DNA from 4 places in the Cutibacterium nasicola genome. Region 4 is predicted to be linked to each of the others. Evidence: riboswitches for the same ligand, from Rfam matches in the RefSeq annotation. Region 4 holds a riboswitch; each other region holds the start of a gene.
What was found. A riboswitch is a leader RNA that binds a small molecule or an ion and turns the genes downstream of it on or off. The one in region 4 is predicted to bind cobalamin.
Positions count from the first base shown of each region.

Region 1: linked by a shared signal. The riboswitch ahead of ACUCCZ_RS08645 (FecCD family ABC transporter permease) and the one ahead of ACUCCZ_RS00115 (anaerobic ribonucleoside triphosphate reductase) in region 4 are both predicted to bind cobalamin.
Region 2: linked by a shared signal. The riboswitch ahead of ACUCCZ_RS01330 (prenyltransferase/squalene oxidase repeat-containing protein) and the one ahead of ACUCCZ_RS00115 (anaerobic ribonucleoside triphosphate reductase) in region 4 are both predicted to bind cobalamin.
Region 3: linked by a shared signal. The riboswitch ahead of ACUCCZ_RS01680 (prenyltransferase/squalene oxidase repeat-containing protein) and the one ahead of ACUCCZ_RS00115 (anaerobic ribonucleoside triphosphate reductase) in region 4 are both predicted to bind cobalamin.

Region 1 is NZ_CP199745.2:1,827,426-1,831,503, reverse strand. It holds gene ACUCCZ_RS08650 (RNA-binding domain-containing protein) at 1-1,588, shown strand, start outside; cobalamin riboswitch at 2,159-2,334, shown strand; gene ACUCCZ_RS08645 (FecCD family ABC transporter permease) at 2,423-3,442, shown strand; gene ACUCCZ_RS08640 (ABC transporter ATP-binding protein) at 3,439-4,078, shown strand, end outside.
Region 2 is NZ_CP199745.2:294,480-298,557, reverse strand. It holds partial or broken gene ACUCCZ_RS01345 (hypothetical protein) at 1-1,038, shown strand, start outside; partial or broken gene ACUCCZ_RS01340 (hypothetical protein) at 1,085-1,348, shown strand; partial or broken gene ACUCCZ_RS01335 (2-oxoglutarate synthase) at 1,476-1,553, shown strand; cobalamin riboswitch at 1,735-1,868, shown strand; gene ACUCCZ_RS01330 (prenyltransferase/squalene oxidase repeat-containing protein) at 1,949-3,115, shown strand; partial or broken gene ACUCCZ_RS01325 (PKD domain-containing protein) at 3,109-4,078, shown strand, end outside.
Region 3 is NZ_CP199745.2:360,316-364,393, reverse strand. It holds gene ACUCCZ_RS01685 (leucine-rich repeat domain-containing protein) at 1-1,682, opposite strand, end outside; cobalamin riboswitch at 1,791-1,905, opposite strand; cobalamin riboswitch at 1,904-2,139, shown strand; gene ACUCCZ_RS01680 (prenyltransferase/squalene oxidase repeat-containing protein) at 2,125-4,014, shown strand; gene ACUCCZ_RS01675 (hypothetical protein) at 4,053-4,078, shown strand, end outside.
Region 4 is NZ_CP199745.2:17,923-22,000, reverse strand. It holds gene ACUCCZ_RS00115 (anaerobic ribonucleoside triphosphate reductase) at 1-2,281, opposite strand, end outside; cobalamin riboswitch at 2,357-2,549, opposite strand; gene ACUCCZ_RS00110 (YbhB/YbcL family Raf kinase inhibitor-like protein) at 2,744-3,205, shown strand; gene ACUCCZ_RS00105 (cutinase family protein) at 3,431-4,078, shown strand, end outside.

The sequences.
Region 1 (4,078 bases), 790 kb from region 4:
TGAGCAGCTTGCCGGTGAAGCCGCGTGCATGGCCAACACCCCTGGGGGTGGTGCTCTGATCGTCGGAGTCAATGACAAGGATGATGGACCATTGCTCATCGGTACATCCTTGGATACCGAGTGGTTGCGGAGGAAGATCTATGAGCACACCTCTCGCGCGTTGACTGTTGACGTCCGAGAAGTCCACGTTCACGATGCCAGGTTGTTGATCGTCAGATCACCCACCGCGCTGGAACCGATCAAGGTCAAGGGAAAGATCCGCTGGCGGATTGGTGATCATTGCGAGGAGATCGACGCAACGTCATGGCACCACCGCCATCAGTACTCTATCCGCTACGACTGGTCGGCGCAGTTCTCAAACGTGAGCCTGGAGGAAGTGCGACCTGCTGCCCTTGACGCAGCACGCGCCTTCCTCCAAGCCAGCACCGACGAGGCGGCGGTGGAATTGGCCAACTGTACGAGTCGTGAGTTGCTGTCCCGGTTGAACGCCATTGATGGTGAGGGCAAGCTCACCAATGCTGCTGCTCTGGTCTTTGTGGGGCGTCCCGAGCCATGCCTTGACTACATACGTCGTGACATGCCCGGTCAGGACAGCGGTGACCGAGTACGTATTGGTGGGGTATCACTGCTTGAGCAGCTCCAACGGGTGTTCGCCGTCGCGCGGGCGTACAACCCTTTATCGCATGTGTCTTCGGGACTTGTCGAGGGGCAGGTCCGCCAGCTGCCGGAACGTGCCATTCGTGAGGCCATCGTCAATGGGTTGGCTCATCGTGAATGGGGGCTGCCCGATGCAACGCTCATCGAGCACAATGGAGCCGTCTTGCGAGTTACCAGCCCCGGAGGATTCTTCGGAGGTGTGACGGCTGAGAACATCATCACCCACCCATCGACGTCCAGAAACGTTGCTCTCACTGAGCTCTTGGCATCACTTCGAATTGCAGAACGTGAAGGTATCGGAGTTGACCGTATGGTTGGTGATTTGCTTCGCCGGGGGCTTCGCATGCCGACCATTCGGGAAATTGACGGTCCCTATGTGGTGACGACGCTTTCCGGTGTCGATCCTGACGTGGCATGGACATCGTGGCTCACTGGTATGGATGTTCCCGAGCTCATGCAAAATCTCCGCACTTTGATGGTTATGCGTTTCCTCACTGATCATCTCTGGATCGACGAGGACATTCTTGCTCCCTACCTGCAAGTCCCCGTCGAGGAAGTTCACGAAACTCTTGAGCTTCTACGGCAGACGGAGTGTGATGGCGAACCCTTGCTGAAGCCCATCCGCGGCGTTCCCGACGAAGTCCTCCCCGCGTTTACCCTCTCCAAGAGAGCAAACAAGCAGCTGGACATGGAATATGCGAATCGCGGTTTGAAGCGTTCAGTGCCTAGTAGAGCAGTGACGGCTCGTCAATATGCCCGGCATCGAGGGCGTATCAGTACGACAGAATTGGGCGTCATCCTGGATGTGTGGGCTTCCAACGTCGGACAGGTCCTCAAGGATCTCATGGCTGACGGAGTACTGCAGCCTTCGTCAGAGGCAATGGCAGGTCGCGGATTTCACTACCTGTGGACAGGTGACGAGGCATCCTGACTTTTTCAGTCCTTATGATCCATCTCGCCAAGTTCCTGGTCAGGCAGAGCGTGTTCCGGTACACCGGAAAGCTAAGTGCACTTCCCCTTTCGGGGCGGTGGAGCACAACTTTTTGACCGAAAGATTGTACTTGCACCCTCGGATTGGGTGTCTGGGTGCAGTCTTCGAGGCTGCTCCCTGTGGTTCTGGCTGCTGAACCAGTCGAGAAAATTGTGCTTACCCTCGCGCTTGTGCTGTTGAGCAGAATTTTTCAGCCACAAAGTTGTACTCCAGGCATGAAGCGGCGGCGGGAGCACAACTTTTCGCAGTGTGGGGAGCTCTGCGCGGTATGGAGATCCTGTCGGTGGCGGTGTTGTGGTCCGTTCGTCTCTGTGGCAGATGTGTCAGGAGTCGTGGTGTCTGTCACCTGGTGTGGCACGAGGTACCTTGCCGAACTGAATTACCACGCGGGTGCGAAGTACCCCGTCGATTGCGCTCGGTGGGTTCCGAGGCGTGTGCCGCACGCGATCCGGCATGTCTGTGACAAGGGGCTGGCGGACGGCACGTCGCGAAGTGCGTGTCACAGGTGCTAGCCTGTCTCGCATACATGGTGCGGCCCCGATGAGGCCGCAGTGAATCCGGTGAGAATCCGGGACTGTTGCGCAGCGGTGACGGTGACGACGTCGGCAAGACCACTGGGAGTGATCCTGGGAAGGGCCGACCGAGAGTGATCCGAAGTCCGAAGACCCCATGTATGACTTGTGTCGTTCGGGCCTCGCATCAAGGTCCTCGCACCCAGAAGGAACAGCTATGCCTTCCTCGAGACGGTCGGCCGAGCGTGACCGCCGGTTGCGGGTGGCACCCCTGGTGATCATCCTCGTCGTGCTCATCGTCGTCAGCGCCGTCGTCTCGCTGACCATTGGTTCGGAACCATTGCCAATGCGTGGCGTTCTTGACACGGTTGGTGCCAGGATCACTGGTGAGCCGGGCCCCGACCCGACGATCGATGTCATCGTCTGGGACCTGCGTGCCCCCAGGGCACTGCTGGCGATCATCGTCGGAGCCGGACTCGCCCTGGCCGGAAGCGGTATGCAGACCCTGGTGCGCAACCCGCTTGCCGACCCCTACCTGCTGGGTGTCTCGGCCGGTGCGAGTGTGGGGGCCACCGCGGTCATCGCCCTGGGGATGTTTGCCTCCTGGGGCCCTCACCGGCTCACCATCGGAGCCTTGGTGGGGGCATTGGGCGCCGCCGGTCTGGTGTACCTCATCTCCATGGCCCAGGGCGGCATGACGCCGCTGCGGCTGGTGCTCTCGGGCGTCGTGCTCTCTGCGGCATTCTCGGCACTGGCGAGTTTCCTCGTCTTCCGCAGCTCGGACCCGCGCGCGGCGCAGTCGGTGCTGTACTGGATGCTGGGATCGGTGTCCGGTGCCACTTGGGACAGTTTGTGGGTGGCAGCCATCGTCACCGCTCTGTCCGTGGTGCTCATGATCGCCTTCTCGGGTTGGCTCGATGCCCTGGCGGCTGGCACCGACGTCGCTCGATCCCTCGGCATCCCCGACACCAGGGTGCGTAAGGCGTTGTTCGTCGGCAACTCGGTACTCGTCGGGGTGCTCGTGGCGGTCTCGGGCGGCATCGGATTCGTCGGACTCGTCATTCCCCACATGTCACGGCTGCTCGTGGGAGCCAGTCACCGGTCGATGCTGCCCGTCGCCGCCGCCATCGGCAGTCTCTTCCTGCTGTGGGTGGACGTCGGCGCCCGCGTCATCGCGGCACCACAGGAGGTGCCTCTCGGCGTCGTCACCGGGTTCATCGGCGCTCCCATCTTCCTGTACCTCATGGGGCGCAGCCAGTACCGATTCTCGAGTGAGTCATGACACGTCTCGAAGTTTGCAACGTCCAGTGCCGCATCAACGACCGCATCATCGTCGACGACGTCAGTTTCACCGCCGAGCCGGGGGAGCTCACCGCCATCGTCGGCGTCAACGGAGTCGGCAAGTCGACTCTGCTGCGATCCATCGCCGGGGTGCGTCAGTTCAATTCCGGAGACGTCCTGCTCGACGGCACCTCCGTCACCGACTACACCCCCATGAAACGTGCTCGGCTCATGGCCTTCGTCGGGCAGGAGGAGTCGCCATCGCCAGACCTCCTGCTGGGTGAGATGGTTGCGCTGGGACGTACTCCGCATCGCAAGCCGTGGCAGGTGGGGCAGCGTTCCGAGCGAAGGATCATCCGGGATTCCCTGGCCTTGGTCGGACTTGACCACCTCATCGATCGTCGCTGCGACCACCTGTCCGGCGGTGAACGGCGTCGCGCCGTCATCGCCCGTGGCCTGGCCCAGGGTGCAGACCTCATCATGCTCGACGAGCCGACCAATCACCTCGACGTGCGCCACCAACTCATGCTGCTGGACACGCTGCGCGCCAGCGGTCGGACGGTGGTCGCCACCATCCACGATCTGGGCATGGCCGCAGCCCACTTCGACCACGTCGTCGTCCTGGCGGATGGCGGAG
Region 2 (4,078 bases), 280 kb from region 4:
TGGACCCGTGGCTCTGGGAGCTTGCCTGGAACTTCGGAGGTTCACCGAAGGTCACATCCTCACCACACCGACCGGGAGGTCTCGACTGCGAATCATCCTTCCATGGTGGGCCATCGCCGTTCTCCCATCGACCGTGGCCGTAGGCATTTCTGTTCTGGCGTCAGGATCTGGAAACCAGATCATGGAAATGTCGGCCATCGGTGCCGTTTGGATGCTCGCATGGGGCGTCTTCGGTGCTGCCATTGGGGCATCGTGGCCGCTGGCACTGTCAGCACCAACGGCCTTTCTCCTGCCCTTCATCCTCGTCTTGTATGGGCCAGCCGTATCGGTCATGAAGCTGCGATATCTTTTTGGCTACTACATGGGCTGCTGCACGTAGGTGAGATGTTGAATCCTCGAGTCCTCACAGCTGGAATGACGATGGCAGGTGGGATCCTCATCGTGTCAACCCTGGCCCTCATTGCAGGAAGACGGAATCATCATGCACGTATCACCGTGACCCTGATTATTGGATTGGTTGCGACGGCGTTCATCGGCTTTCACACGGCCAAAGGCATAGGTCCGCTGCCCGCCCCCGAACCGGACCACAGATCTGTCTGAGAGATAGTGATCCCGTGGTGTGCGCGTGGGAATCTCACGATCTCGAGCTGTTGGGCCCCGTGGCCCGGAAAGCAGACACAGCGTGGAGAGCACGTCCCCAAGGAATACAGGCAAGGTGCGCAGGAATCAACCCACGAAACCATGTGGCGGTCGACATCTGCGATATCCGTATCTGAGCCGCCGTCGAAGGCGGTTATGACCGTTGCCTCGGGATTGGCCATCGCCCCGTGTCAGGACCACAAAGATCAGGTGGCAGTCTGGGTTCTCGACACTCAGGATCGCGTCGTCGCCTGACTGACGAAACATTCGGGAATAGCGATGACGGGTCAGGAGTTTTCTCCTGAGACGCGCGAATGGCTGAAGTCCATGGATCGGCTGTCCATCCAGGACCAAGCCAGGATTTTCGAAGATTATCGATCTCGACTGCGAAAATGCTGAGAGGACACATAGCGCTTGGTTGGAGAGCCTGGGCGCGCAATCGATCATCGGAATTGTCTCCACCCGCAACATCGTTGGGCTGTCCGGCTTCAACCTTCTCACAAACGCCATTGGCATCAAGAAATTGTCATCCACCCCTGCAATCATCTGGGTTCTGACAAGCTTTCTGTTGGGGAGAACGGAAAATTACACATCCTGGTGGTCATGGCCGATCAAGGATCGGGCGGACGTGATGTCGGCGATATTGTCCGGGGTTCTTTGCCTTCTCGGAATCCTCATCTCGCTTATCAAGCCTCGTCAGACGGTGTAGCCCTTGGTGATTCCCATGCACCCTTGAGCGGATCCGGACAGTTACCCAGCCTCGTGGATCCAGGATGTTCCACGCTGATCGACTTCCCGTGCCGCATGAATACCTTGCGATATGCACTCCTCCATGGCCGCGCACCAGCCTGGCCGTGGCCCTGGGTGCCGGATGCTCCTTCGTGGCTCGCGCCATAGACTCCGACCGCGCACACCCCAATCGGCATCTTCCGCGATGAGAATCGCCCCCACCTACGACGACCAAGCCCGCACCCAAGCCCAGCTCGCCGCCGGGGACACCACCGACCAAGACTCCCACGACGCCGCTCTAGCCACCGTGCTGACCGGTAACCGACACCTAACAGGTGTACTCTGTGCCAGGCAGTACCCTCCAAGACCGACGATCCACGTCACCTTGGGCGGTGCTGGCACCGCAGCCACAGGGGAATTCGGTGCGATACCGGAACTGACCCGCAACCGTGAGGGGCCCACCCCCGAGTCGGAGTACCTGGGTTGTCGAAGGAACATCACACACCGTCGAGGACTGCGGTGAGTTCGACCCGGGAGCCTTCCCTGTCCGCAACGCAGCCTCAGGAAGAAGACCCGCCACATGCTCAGACTCACTCGATGGATCGCCGGCCTCGCTGCCGGTGCACTCATCGCATCACCATTCACAACATCAGCATTCGCCAACCCACCATCCACCCCATCACACACACCCCTCACCACCACCGACGACGGCTCCACCCCCTACTGCTTCAACCCACCAACCAACCCAGTCAAAGGCGCCATGTGGCCCGGATCGATCAACGACACCGCCGCCACCAGCACCTACGTCGCAAAAGCCGCTGACTGGCTCGCCAACAAATGGAAACAAGACCCCAAGAACTACAGACAAGCCGGCGGCATCGCTGACGGCATCATCGCCCTGGTCGGCTCCGATGCCCACCCCGACACCGTCACAGAAATGACCACAGCCCTCAAAAAAACCGGCCCGAAATACATCGAAAACAACCCGGCCGGCCTGGCAAAAGTCATCATGACCGCCGAAATCCTCGGAGACGACCCCACCTACTTCCTCGGCAAGGAAACCGGAAACCTGTGGATCAAACTCGCCGGCTACATCAACGACACCAACCCCAACATGCAACGCCGCGTCACCATGTACTGGGGCCCACACCTCATCACCATCGCACTAACCCGAGCCAACCGCCCAGTACCGAAAACAATTATCGACAAGCTGTTGTCCACCCAGGGCACTGGAGGCACCGATGCCGGCGCTTTCGGCTACACCAAAAAGAACCACGACGGCACCACGACCTTCGTCGGCGACCCCGACTACACCGGTATCGCCCTATCAGACCTAACCCTCCTCCAACACAACCCACACCTCATCCCAGACAACTACAACACCAAAATCACTACAGCCGCCAACCACGCCACCCAATGGGCACTCAACACCAAAACCCACGACGACGGGGACTACTGGGAAACCTACTCCGCCGCCAACTCCACCGGCATGCTCGCCAGCGCACTCGCAGAACGCGGCGAAGACATGACAACCGTCAAACAATGGCTCATCCGCCAACAAAACCTCACGAAAGTCGGCGCATGGCAAGCCCAACGCAACGACCACGAACCCAACATCATGGCCACCGACCAAGCAATCATGGCCATCACCGGCCACGGCTACGCCTCAACATGGTCCGGCAAACCCCCAAAAACACCCCAACCTGCACAACCACCCCAACCCCCAAACCTCAACACACACTGGTGAAGATCACTGTGCTGGGTGACTCGTATTCGGCAGGCAACGGAACCCTGGTCGATGGGTATCCGGCCGATGGGTCATATCGCAGCCCCAAGAACTATGGTTCGGTACTCACCGGCATGCTCAACCAGAAAAACACGGACACAACGTACCAACTCGACGTGCGGGCCTGGAGTGGTGCCCAGATCGCCACCGGAGACCACAACATCATCAGCCAGGCCGATACCATGGATCCCCACACCGGCGTGATCCTCATGACCGCCGGAGGCAACGACCTCAACTTCGCTGACGTCGTCGAAAACTGCTTTGCAGAAATAGCATGGTCAGCAAAAAAGTGCAGCGGGACGGTTGACGCAGCACGCAAGAAGACTGATGCCACGATGACGAACACGGTGACATTGCTGTCACATATCCAGCACCGACTGGCGGATCCGGCTCACACCCGTGTCATCCTGATCGGCTACCCCTACCTCATCCCGGCTGCCGAGGACGTTCCTGGCACGGGCATACCGGCGACCCGTGTCCGGGCCGCCGAGGACGAGTTCCGCGCCCGGCAGGCTGCCACCATCAAGGCCTGGAACACGTCTCATGGCCTCAAAGTGACCTACGCCCCCACCACCAGCCTGTTCAACACCCATGAGCCAGAACCGTCCTTCATTGATCTTGATTTACACAATCCTTATCGCTGGATCAACGAGTTCCATGAGACTGCCGGCTATGAGGGGTGGACCGGGAAGACCTGGTCACTTCCAAGTTGGGATCAGAATAATTGGTATCATCCGAATGTGATTGGCCATGAGCAGATTGCCGGGATGGTGCGTCCCTTGGTCAAACCGCCGAGGATGTATGGCCTGTCTGCCGGTGTCTCGCAGGTGGCGCCGGTGCCTGGGGTGCGGATGCGCGCCGACGTCATCGGGCAAAACCTGGTACGTGCAGGTGAACCCCTCGAATTGGACGCCTCCTCATCCT
Region 3 (4,078 bases), 340 kb from region 4:
TCATTGTTGAGGAAGAGCTTCTTCAACGAGGTGGCACCGGAGATCCCGGAGAGATCGGCCAGGTTGACGTTGTTGTTGGCCACCAGGCGGGTGAGCTTGGGAAGCGAACCCAGACTGTCAAGGCTGGTCACACCGGGATAGGTATACTTGCCGCGCGTGTTCTGATTGATCGTCAGATCAGTGAGATTCGTCAGCGAGGACAGCTGCCGCACCGAGGTAATGGGGTTCTGGTCCAGGCTCATCGTCCTGAGATTCCCCAGACCCGCCAACGGAGCCAGATCCTTGACGCGGTTGTTGGGTAGGTAAAGGGTCTCGAGCCTCGTCAGACCGGCAAGCGGATCGACGCTCTCAATCTCGTTGGTCGTCAGGTACAGAGTCTTGACATTGGTGAGGGCCTCGGAACCGGTGATGTCCTTGATGCCCTTGTCGATGCACTTGACCTCAGCCAGCGCACCAAGATTCTCAGCGGTCAGGGGCTTGCTGGCACCGACGGCGTCCTGGAGGCAGGATTTGAAGTTCGCGTCGGGGATATCGACGAGCTTCGGCGGTTCGGGAGCCGCGACGACATGGACAGTGATGGACCCGTTGAAATACATCGAGGCGTCGCGGAACTGCCACACGTAGTCACCGGCGGAGGGATAGGTGACGTTGTTGCCCTTGATCTTGACGCCTTCGGGCACTTCGCGGTCAGCCACGAAGGTCGTCCCGTGGTGATCGACAGCGGTCGGCACCGGAACTTCACCCCCAGCGATGGCCGAGCCGCCGTCAACGCTCTGGAAGTTCGAGGTGATGTCGGCGTCGCCCAAACCCTTGATGTCCTTGAGTGCGGACAGGTCGCGGATGTGGTTCTTGCCGACATCCAGGCGCGACAGCTTCGTCAAAGACCTCAGGGGCGAGATGTCGGAGACCTCATTGCTGTTAACATCCAGACTGAAAATGCCGGTGGAGGCGGCCAGCGGCTTGAGATCGCTGATCCTGTTGCCCGATAGGAAGGCCTTTTCCAGACCGGTCAGTTGATCTATGCCGGTGAGGTCTTTGATTCCCAAGTTCCGGCAGCTCAGACTCGTCACGCCGGCAAGCTGCTCCTTGGTAGGGGTGGTGGTGCCGAGCTTGTCAGTGATGCACTTCTGCAGGGCCTTGTCAGGAATCTCGAAGGACGCCGCCGGAGTGCTCGGGGCTGGATCGACCTTCGGCTTCCAGGTCGGAGGGACCTCCCACGGACCATCAATGAGCATGTAGTGCCATGCCTCGATCGAGCCAGGCTTGGGGTGATAGTTGCTGGCGCCCAACTGCGAGTACTCCCAGTCAACCGTGGCGTCCTTACCTGCCGGCTGGCCATGGAAATAACCCCAATAGGCGTAGAACTTGTCAGGATTCTCCGGGTACCCGTTAATTGAATCGACGAACATTCCCAGGTCGCCACCGAAATCGGTGCTTCCAATGTCGAAACCGGCTGACTCCAACGCCTCCACCCCATTGGAGAACTTCGACGCGCAACCGGTGTCGACATGCCCGTCATCACGCTCGGCATACACGAACACGTGCTTCTGATTGATGCACGTCTGCGCCTCATCGTCATAGGACGCGGCCGGCGTTGCCGATGCCGGGGCGAGGAACACGATGGCCATCGGTATGGCCAGGGCCGCGGAGAGCACCGCGGCCAATCCTTTGAACCGTCTCACAGGTCCTGCCTTTCACATGTGGACGCTTCGTCGTCGTCCACAGCCAGGACCGACCATTCCGCTGTCCACGACGGAATTGAGTACGAGACATTTCAACGACAGCGATCCGACTGTGTCGACATCTCTGCCGACCTACACGGTTGCGGGACAGTCCTGGATTCGCACCAGGTTCTCCATCGATGAAACCACTCGGATCTTACCAACAGTGTTCGCGTCGACGAACCCGGATGTGGACATGCGGTGGCCGCGAGCTTAGAATTGCACCGCAACCACAGGGGAATTCGGTGCGATACCGGAACTGACCCGCAACCGTGAGGGGCCCACCCCCGAGTCGGAGTACCTGGGTTGTCGAAGGAACATCACACACCGTCGAGGACTGCGGTGAGTTCGACCCGGGAGCCTTCCCTGTCCGCAACGCAGCCTCAGGAAGAAGACCCGCCACATGCTCAGACTCACTCGATGGATCGCCGGCCTCGCTGCCGGTGCACTCATCGCATCACCATTCACAACATCAGCATTCGCCAACCCACCATCCACCCCATCACACACACCCCTCACCACCACCGACGACGGCTCCACCCCCTACTGCTTCAACCCACCAACCAACCCAGTCAAAGGCGCCATGTGGCCCGGATCGATCAACGACACCGCCGCCACCAGCACCTACGTCGCAAAAGCCGCTGACTGGCTCGCCAACAAATGGAAACAAGACCCCAAGAACTACAGACAAGCCGGCGGCATCGCTGACGGCATCATCGCCCTGGTCGGCTCCGATGCCCACCCCGACACCGTCACAGAAATGACCACAGCCCTCAAAAAAACCGGCCCGAAATACATCGAAAACAACCCGGCCGGCCTGGCAAAAGTCATCATGACCGCCGAAATCCTCGGAGACGACCCCACCTACTTCCTCGGCAAGGAAACCGGAAACCTGTGGATCAAACTCGCCGGCTACATCAACGACACCAACCCCAACATGCAACGCCGCGTCACCATGTACTGGGGCCCACACCTCATCACCATCGCACTAACCCGAGCCAACCGCCCAGTACCGAAAACAATTATCGACAAGCTGTTGTCCACCCAGGGCACTGGAGGCACCGATGCCGGCGCTTTCGGCTACACCAAAAAGAACCACGACGGCACCACGACCTTCGTCGGCGACCCCGACTACACCGGTATCGCCCTATCAGACCTAACCCTCCTCCAACACAACCCACACCTCATCCCAGACAACTACAACACCAAAATCACTACAGCCGCCAACCACGCCACCCAATGGGCACTCAACACCAAAACCCACGACGACGGGGACTACTGGGAAACCTACTCCGCCGCCAACTCCACCGGCATGCTCGCCAGCGCACTCGCAGAACGCGGCGAAGACATGACAACCGTCAAACAATGGCTCATCCGCCAACAAAACCTCACGAAAGTCGGCGCATGGCAAGCCCAACGCAACGACCACGAACCCAACATCATGGCCACCGACCAAGCAATCATGGCCATCACCGGCCACGGCTACGCCTCAACATGGTCCGGCAAACCCCCCAAAAACACCCCAACCTGCACAACCACCCCAACCCCCACCCCAACGGTGACCCCGACCGAGACCCCGACAGTCACTCCCACGGCCACTCCGACCGGCAAGCCCGGCGACATGAGCGGCGCCCAGAAATGCATCGCCGTGGGCCACGTGTGGGTCTACATCGAGCAGGACAACGGCACCTCCAAGGGTGCGTGTGCCTCGAAGTTCGGCAACGGCATGGAGGCTCTTGAGTCCGCCGGATTCGTCGTCACGTCCGACGGCGGCATGGTCACCATGATCGATGGTTACCCGACGAAGGTCGACACCCACGAGGCATACTGGTCTTACTGGCACGCCACCCCGGCCGGCGCTGACAAGTCGGTGACGTGGGAGTCCTTGACGACCGGTGCTGGCAACGCCCATCCCAAGGCTGGTTCCATCGAGGGCTGGTACTTCAAGCCCCTCGCCGCTGACCAGAATGCCGGACCGAACTGGGATGCCCATCTGAGACCATACGATCCCTCGGCCACCCCGACCCCGACTGTTACCCCTACGGTGACGCCGACTCCCACGGTGACGCCCACCGTTGTTCCGACTGAGAGCCCGACCGAGACGCCCACGGTGACCCCGACCGGATCGGCCACCCCGACCCCGTCAGCCATCGCTACTGGTTCCGCCACTGCGACGGCCACCGCTACCGCGCACACCCCGGTCACCCCAGCTCCGGTCGGACCGTCGAACCGCCCTTCAGATCGTGCGACACCTTCAGATCGTGCGACAGCTCTTCCCCGTACCGGGGTCTGAGACAGGACGAATGCTCTTCTCTGAGGCATGATCGTCATGTGAGTATTTCCCACATCGAGAACCG
Region 4 (4,078 bases):
CCAGCCCACCGACGAGATAACCAGTGATGCGGCGAATCCGGTCGAAGGGCCCACAATCCTCATGACGGCCACACTTGGGGCACTCGTCATCGATGATCCCGGTGTAGCCGCACTGCGGATCCCGGTCGACCGGATGGTTGATGGACCCGTACCCGATTCCGCTGGCAGCCATGTGCCGCACGAGGGCCTCGAAGGCGTCGACGTTGCGTGCCGGATCCCCCGACAGCTCGACGTACGAGATGTGACCGCCGTTGGTGAAGGCGTGGTAGGGAGCCTCGATGCGGATCTTGTCCGCAGCACCGATGTGGTACCAGACGGGCACGTGGAAGCTGTTGGTGTAGTACTCCCGGTCGGTGATTCCCGGGATCGACCCGTAACGCTGACGGTCCATCCGCACGAACCGCCCCGACAGCCCCTCGGCCGGGGTGGCCAGGGCCGAGAAGTTCAACCCGGTGCGCTCGGCGGCCTCGTCCATCCTCTCTCGCAGGTGACCGACGATCCGCAGACCGAGCTGTTGGGCCTCCTCCGACTCGCCGTGATGGACGCCGATCAAGGCCGTCAGGGTCTCGGCCAACCCGATGAACCCCACCGACAGGGTTCCGTGCCTGAGTACCTCGGCGACAACATCGTCAGGCCCCAAGTCCTCCGAGTCGATCCAGACCCCCTGGCCCATGAGGAAGGGGAAGTTTCGCACCAGCTTGTGGGACTGGATCTTGAGCCGGTCGAGCAACTGGTCGATGACGAGGTCGATCATCCGGTCGAAGGAGGCGAAAAAGGCATCAACGTCGTGGTTGGCCTCGATCGCCAACCTCGGCAGGTTGATCGAGGTGAAGGACAGGTTCCCGCGTCCCCAAGTCTGTGCCCGCGAGGGGTCGTGGACGTTCGACATCACCCGGGTGCGGCAGCCCATGTAGGCGATCTCGGTCTCGGGATGGCCGGGCACGTAGTACTCGGCGTTGAACGGGGCGTCTTGGAAGGAGAAGTTCGGGAAGAGGCGCTTGGCGCTCACCCGGCAGGCCAGCCGGAACAGGTCATGGTTGGGGTCACCGTCGTCGAGGTTGACGCCCTTGTGCACCCGGAAGATCTGGATCGGGAAGATCGCGGTTTCCCCACCGCCAAGACCGGCCTCGGTGGCCTCCAGCAGGCAGTGCATCACCATCCGCGCCTCCGGGCTGGTGTCGGTGCCGTAATTGATCGAGGAGAACGGGGTCTGTGCCCCGGCTCGCGAGTTCATGGTGTTGAGGTTGGCGATGAGGGCCTCCATCGCCTGGTAGGTCTGACGACGTGTCTCCTCGACGGCCTGGCGACGAATTCTGTCGGCGACCCGGTCGGTGTCGTCGACGAGCCCGGCAAACAGTTCCGCCACCTGCTCCTTCTCATGGACCAGCGCGGCCGCGTCCGGCTCCAGCACCCATCCCGACGCCACCTGGCGCACTTGGTCAAGACGGTCCTCGTCGCCACCGAGAACTTCGAAAATCCTCGTCAAACCGGTTTGGGCAGCCTTGCTGAAGGTCTTGGCGACCCCCGGGGCCATGTCCCGGTCGAAGTTCGGCACCGCCTGGCCGCCGTGTTGGTCATTCTGGTTGGACTGGATCGCGATGCAGGCCAGGGCGGCGTACGAACCGATGGACTGCGGGGATCGCAGGACGCCGTGGCCGGTGGAAAAACCGTGCTCGAAGAGGTCGGTGAGGTTGATCTGACAGCAGGTCGTCGTCAGGGTGAGGAAGTCGAGGTCGTGGATGTGGATGTCCCCGTCACGATGGGCGGCGGCATGGGAGGGGTCGAGCACCTCGAGCAGGTTGAACTGCTTGGCCGACTCGGTTCCGTAGCGCAGCATCGACCCCATCGCGGAGTTGCCGTCGACGTTGGCGTTCTCCCGTTTGGCGTCGGCTTCCTCGGCGGTGGCGAAGGTGATCTCACGCAAGGTACGCATGAGGGCGGACTGCTGGTCGCGAGCAACGGTGCGACGCTGACGGTAGAGGATGTAGGCCTTGGCGACGCCGTCGTGTCCCTGATCCATGAGGGTCTTCTCGACGAGGTCCTGGATGGCCTCGACATCAGGGGTGTCCTCACCCATCTCGCTCAGTCGGGAGAGCACCTCGAGGGCAACCTCGGAGGCCAACAGTTCGGGGGCGTCGCCGCCACAGGCGACGAAGGCTTTGCGGACGGCCTCGACGATCTTCGTCGAGTCGAACCGGATCACCCTGCCGTCCCTCTTGCGGATGGACGTGGGAACCGTGCGTGGGGTGGTCAGGTCGTCTGGCTGGACAATCGTCGACATGCTCTCTCCTCGAAGCAGCGCACGAGTGGGGCAGGTTCACCCCGGGCCGTCTCGCACGCCCGTTGTCGTACCGGGTCGCCGACCCGGGCGCTGGCAGGTCTTCGGACTTCAGGGCGTTTCGCCGTCAGACGAGTTCCTACCGAGCGACGCTTCCCAACCGGATGGCCAGTGCGTATGTCGCCGTCGTTCCCTGTCACCGCTGCGGGGCAGTTCCGGTTTCCCACCGGATTCCCTCTTTCCTCCCATCGCCACCAGATGTGGATACAACCCCTACATCTGGTGTCTGGCGATGAGAACCAGCACAAGATGAAGGGTATACGCATCTCATCACATCTGCACACTCACCCCTTCACCTCGTCATCAGGGGTGGGCTTCCCCGCGTTCGGAACCGGTCGTGACACCCCTTCGGATCGCGCATCAGGCTGGCATCATGGACACACACCCAGGGAAAGGACACAACCCATGGAGATCACCAGCACGTCGATCACCGACGGCCAGCCGATTGACCTGGCCCACGCCCATGCAGATGCGGGTGGCAAGAACATCAGCCCCCAGCTGAGCTGGACGCCCGGCCCGGAGGGCACCGCGTCATACGCGATCACCGTCTACGACCCCGATGCCCCCACCGGTTCCGGCTTCTGGCACTGGATCCTCGCCGACATCCCAGCCGACGTCACCTCCCTCGATGAGGGCGGCCCGCTGCCTTCCGGTGTGCGCGAGTGGACCAATGACTACCAGGAGGACGGCTACTCCGGAGCCTGCCCGCCGCCCGGACCGGCCCACCGCTACATCCACACCGTCCATGCCATGCCGAGCGAGCATCTCGACATTCCTGACGACGCCGCCAACGTCCAGGTCCGCTTCGTCATCCACACCAGCGAGCTGGACTCCGCGTCGATCACCGGAACTTTCAAGCAGTCCTGACCACGGACACACGAGCCGTCCGGTGTCGGCGACCCCTGCTTGACTGACGTAGTGAAGCTTCGGCAGACATTGCTCATCCTCCTCGTCATCGCCGGCCTGGTGACGCTGCCGCTTTCTGCCAACGCCGAGCCATCAGCGCCCACCCCGACGACAGCCAGCACCGGCTACGCCAGCGGGTCCACAACAACGCTCACGTCCGCCGCCACCCTCACCCCAGGGGCAGGAATGGGCTGGGACTCGGACCCGGTGTCCTCGGAGCTGGCCTCTCGGATGGGCTGCGCCTCGGTGATGTTCGTCGGCGTCCGAGGGTCGGGCGAGACCCCTCCGTTCGGCAGCACCATCACGTCGGTTCGTGACGCCCTGGCCCAGAAGTGGAAGGGCAGGGGAACAGTTCGTCAGGTCTACCTGGACTACCCCGCCGCTGACCCTCACACCCTGCAGAGAGCATCGATGAGCAGTCTCCTCTTTGACGCGACCATGCCGTCGACCGAGTACTTCGACTCGGCGGCTCTGGGAGCGAAGAAACTCACCACCCTCCTCAACGAGGAGAAGAAACAGTGCCCGAAGGAATGGGTGGTGCTCGCCGGATTCTCGCAGGGGTCCCAGGCCATCACCCAGGCCCTCGCCCAGACCGACACCCCGCAACGTCTGGCAGGCGCCCTCCTGGCCGGGAATCCGGACCATTACCCGGGACAGAACGTTCAGGAGCTCAGCGGCGATGCCGACCAGTCCGCCATCGGAATGGCTGCGATGCTCTACTACCTGCGTGAACGAGCCAACGCGACTCCCGGAGCCGATCGCGACTCTCAGATGCGGGCAGTCATCAAGGCCGCCCTCGGCCTGAGCCAGGAGTCCATCGATCATGAAGCCCTG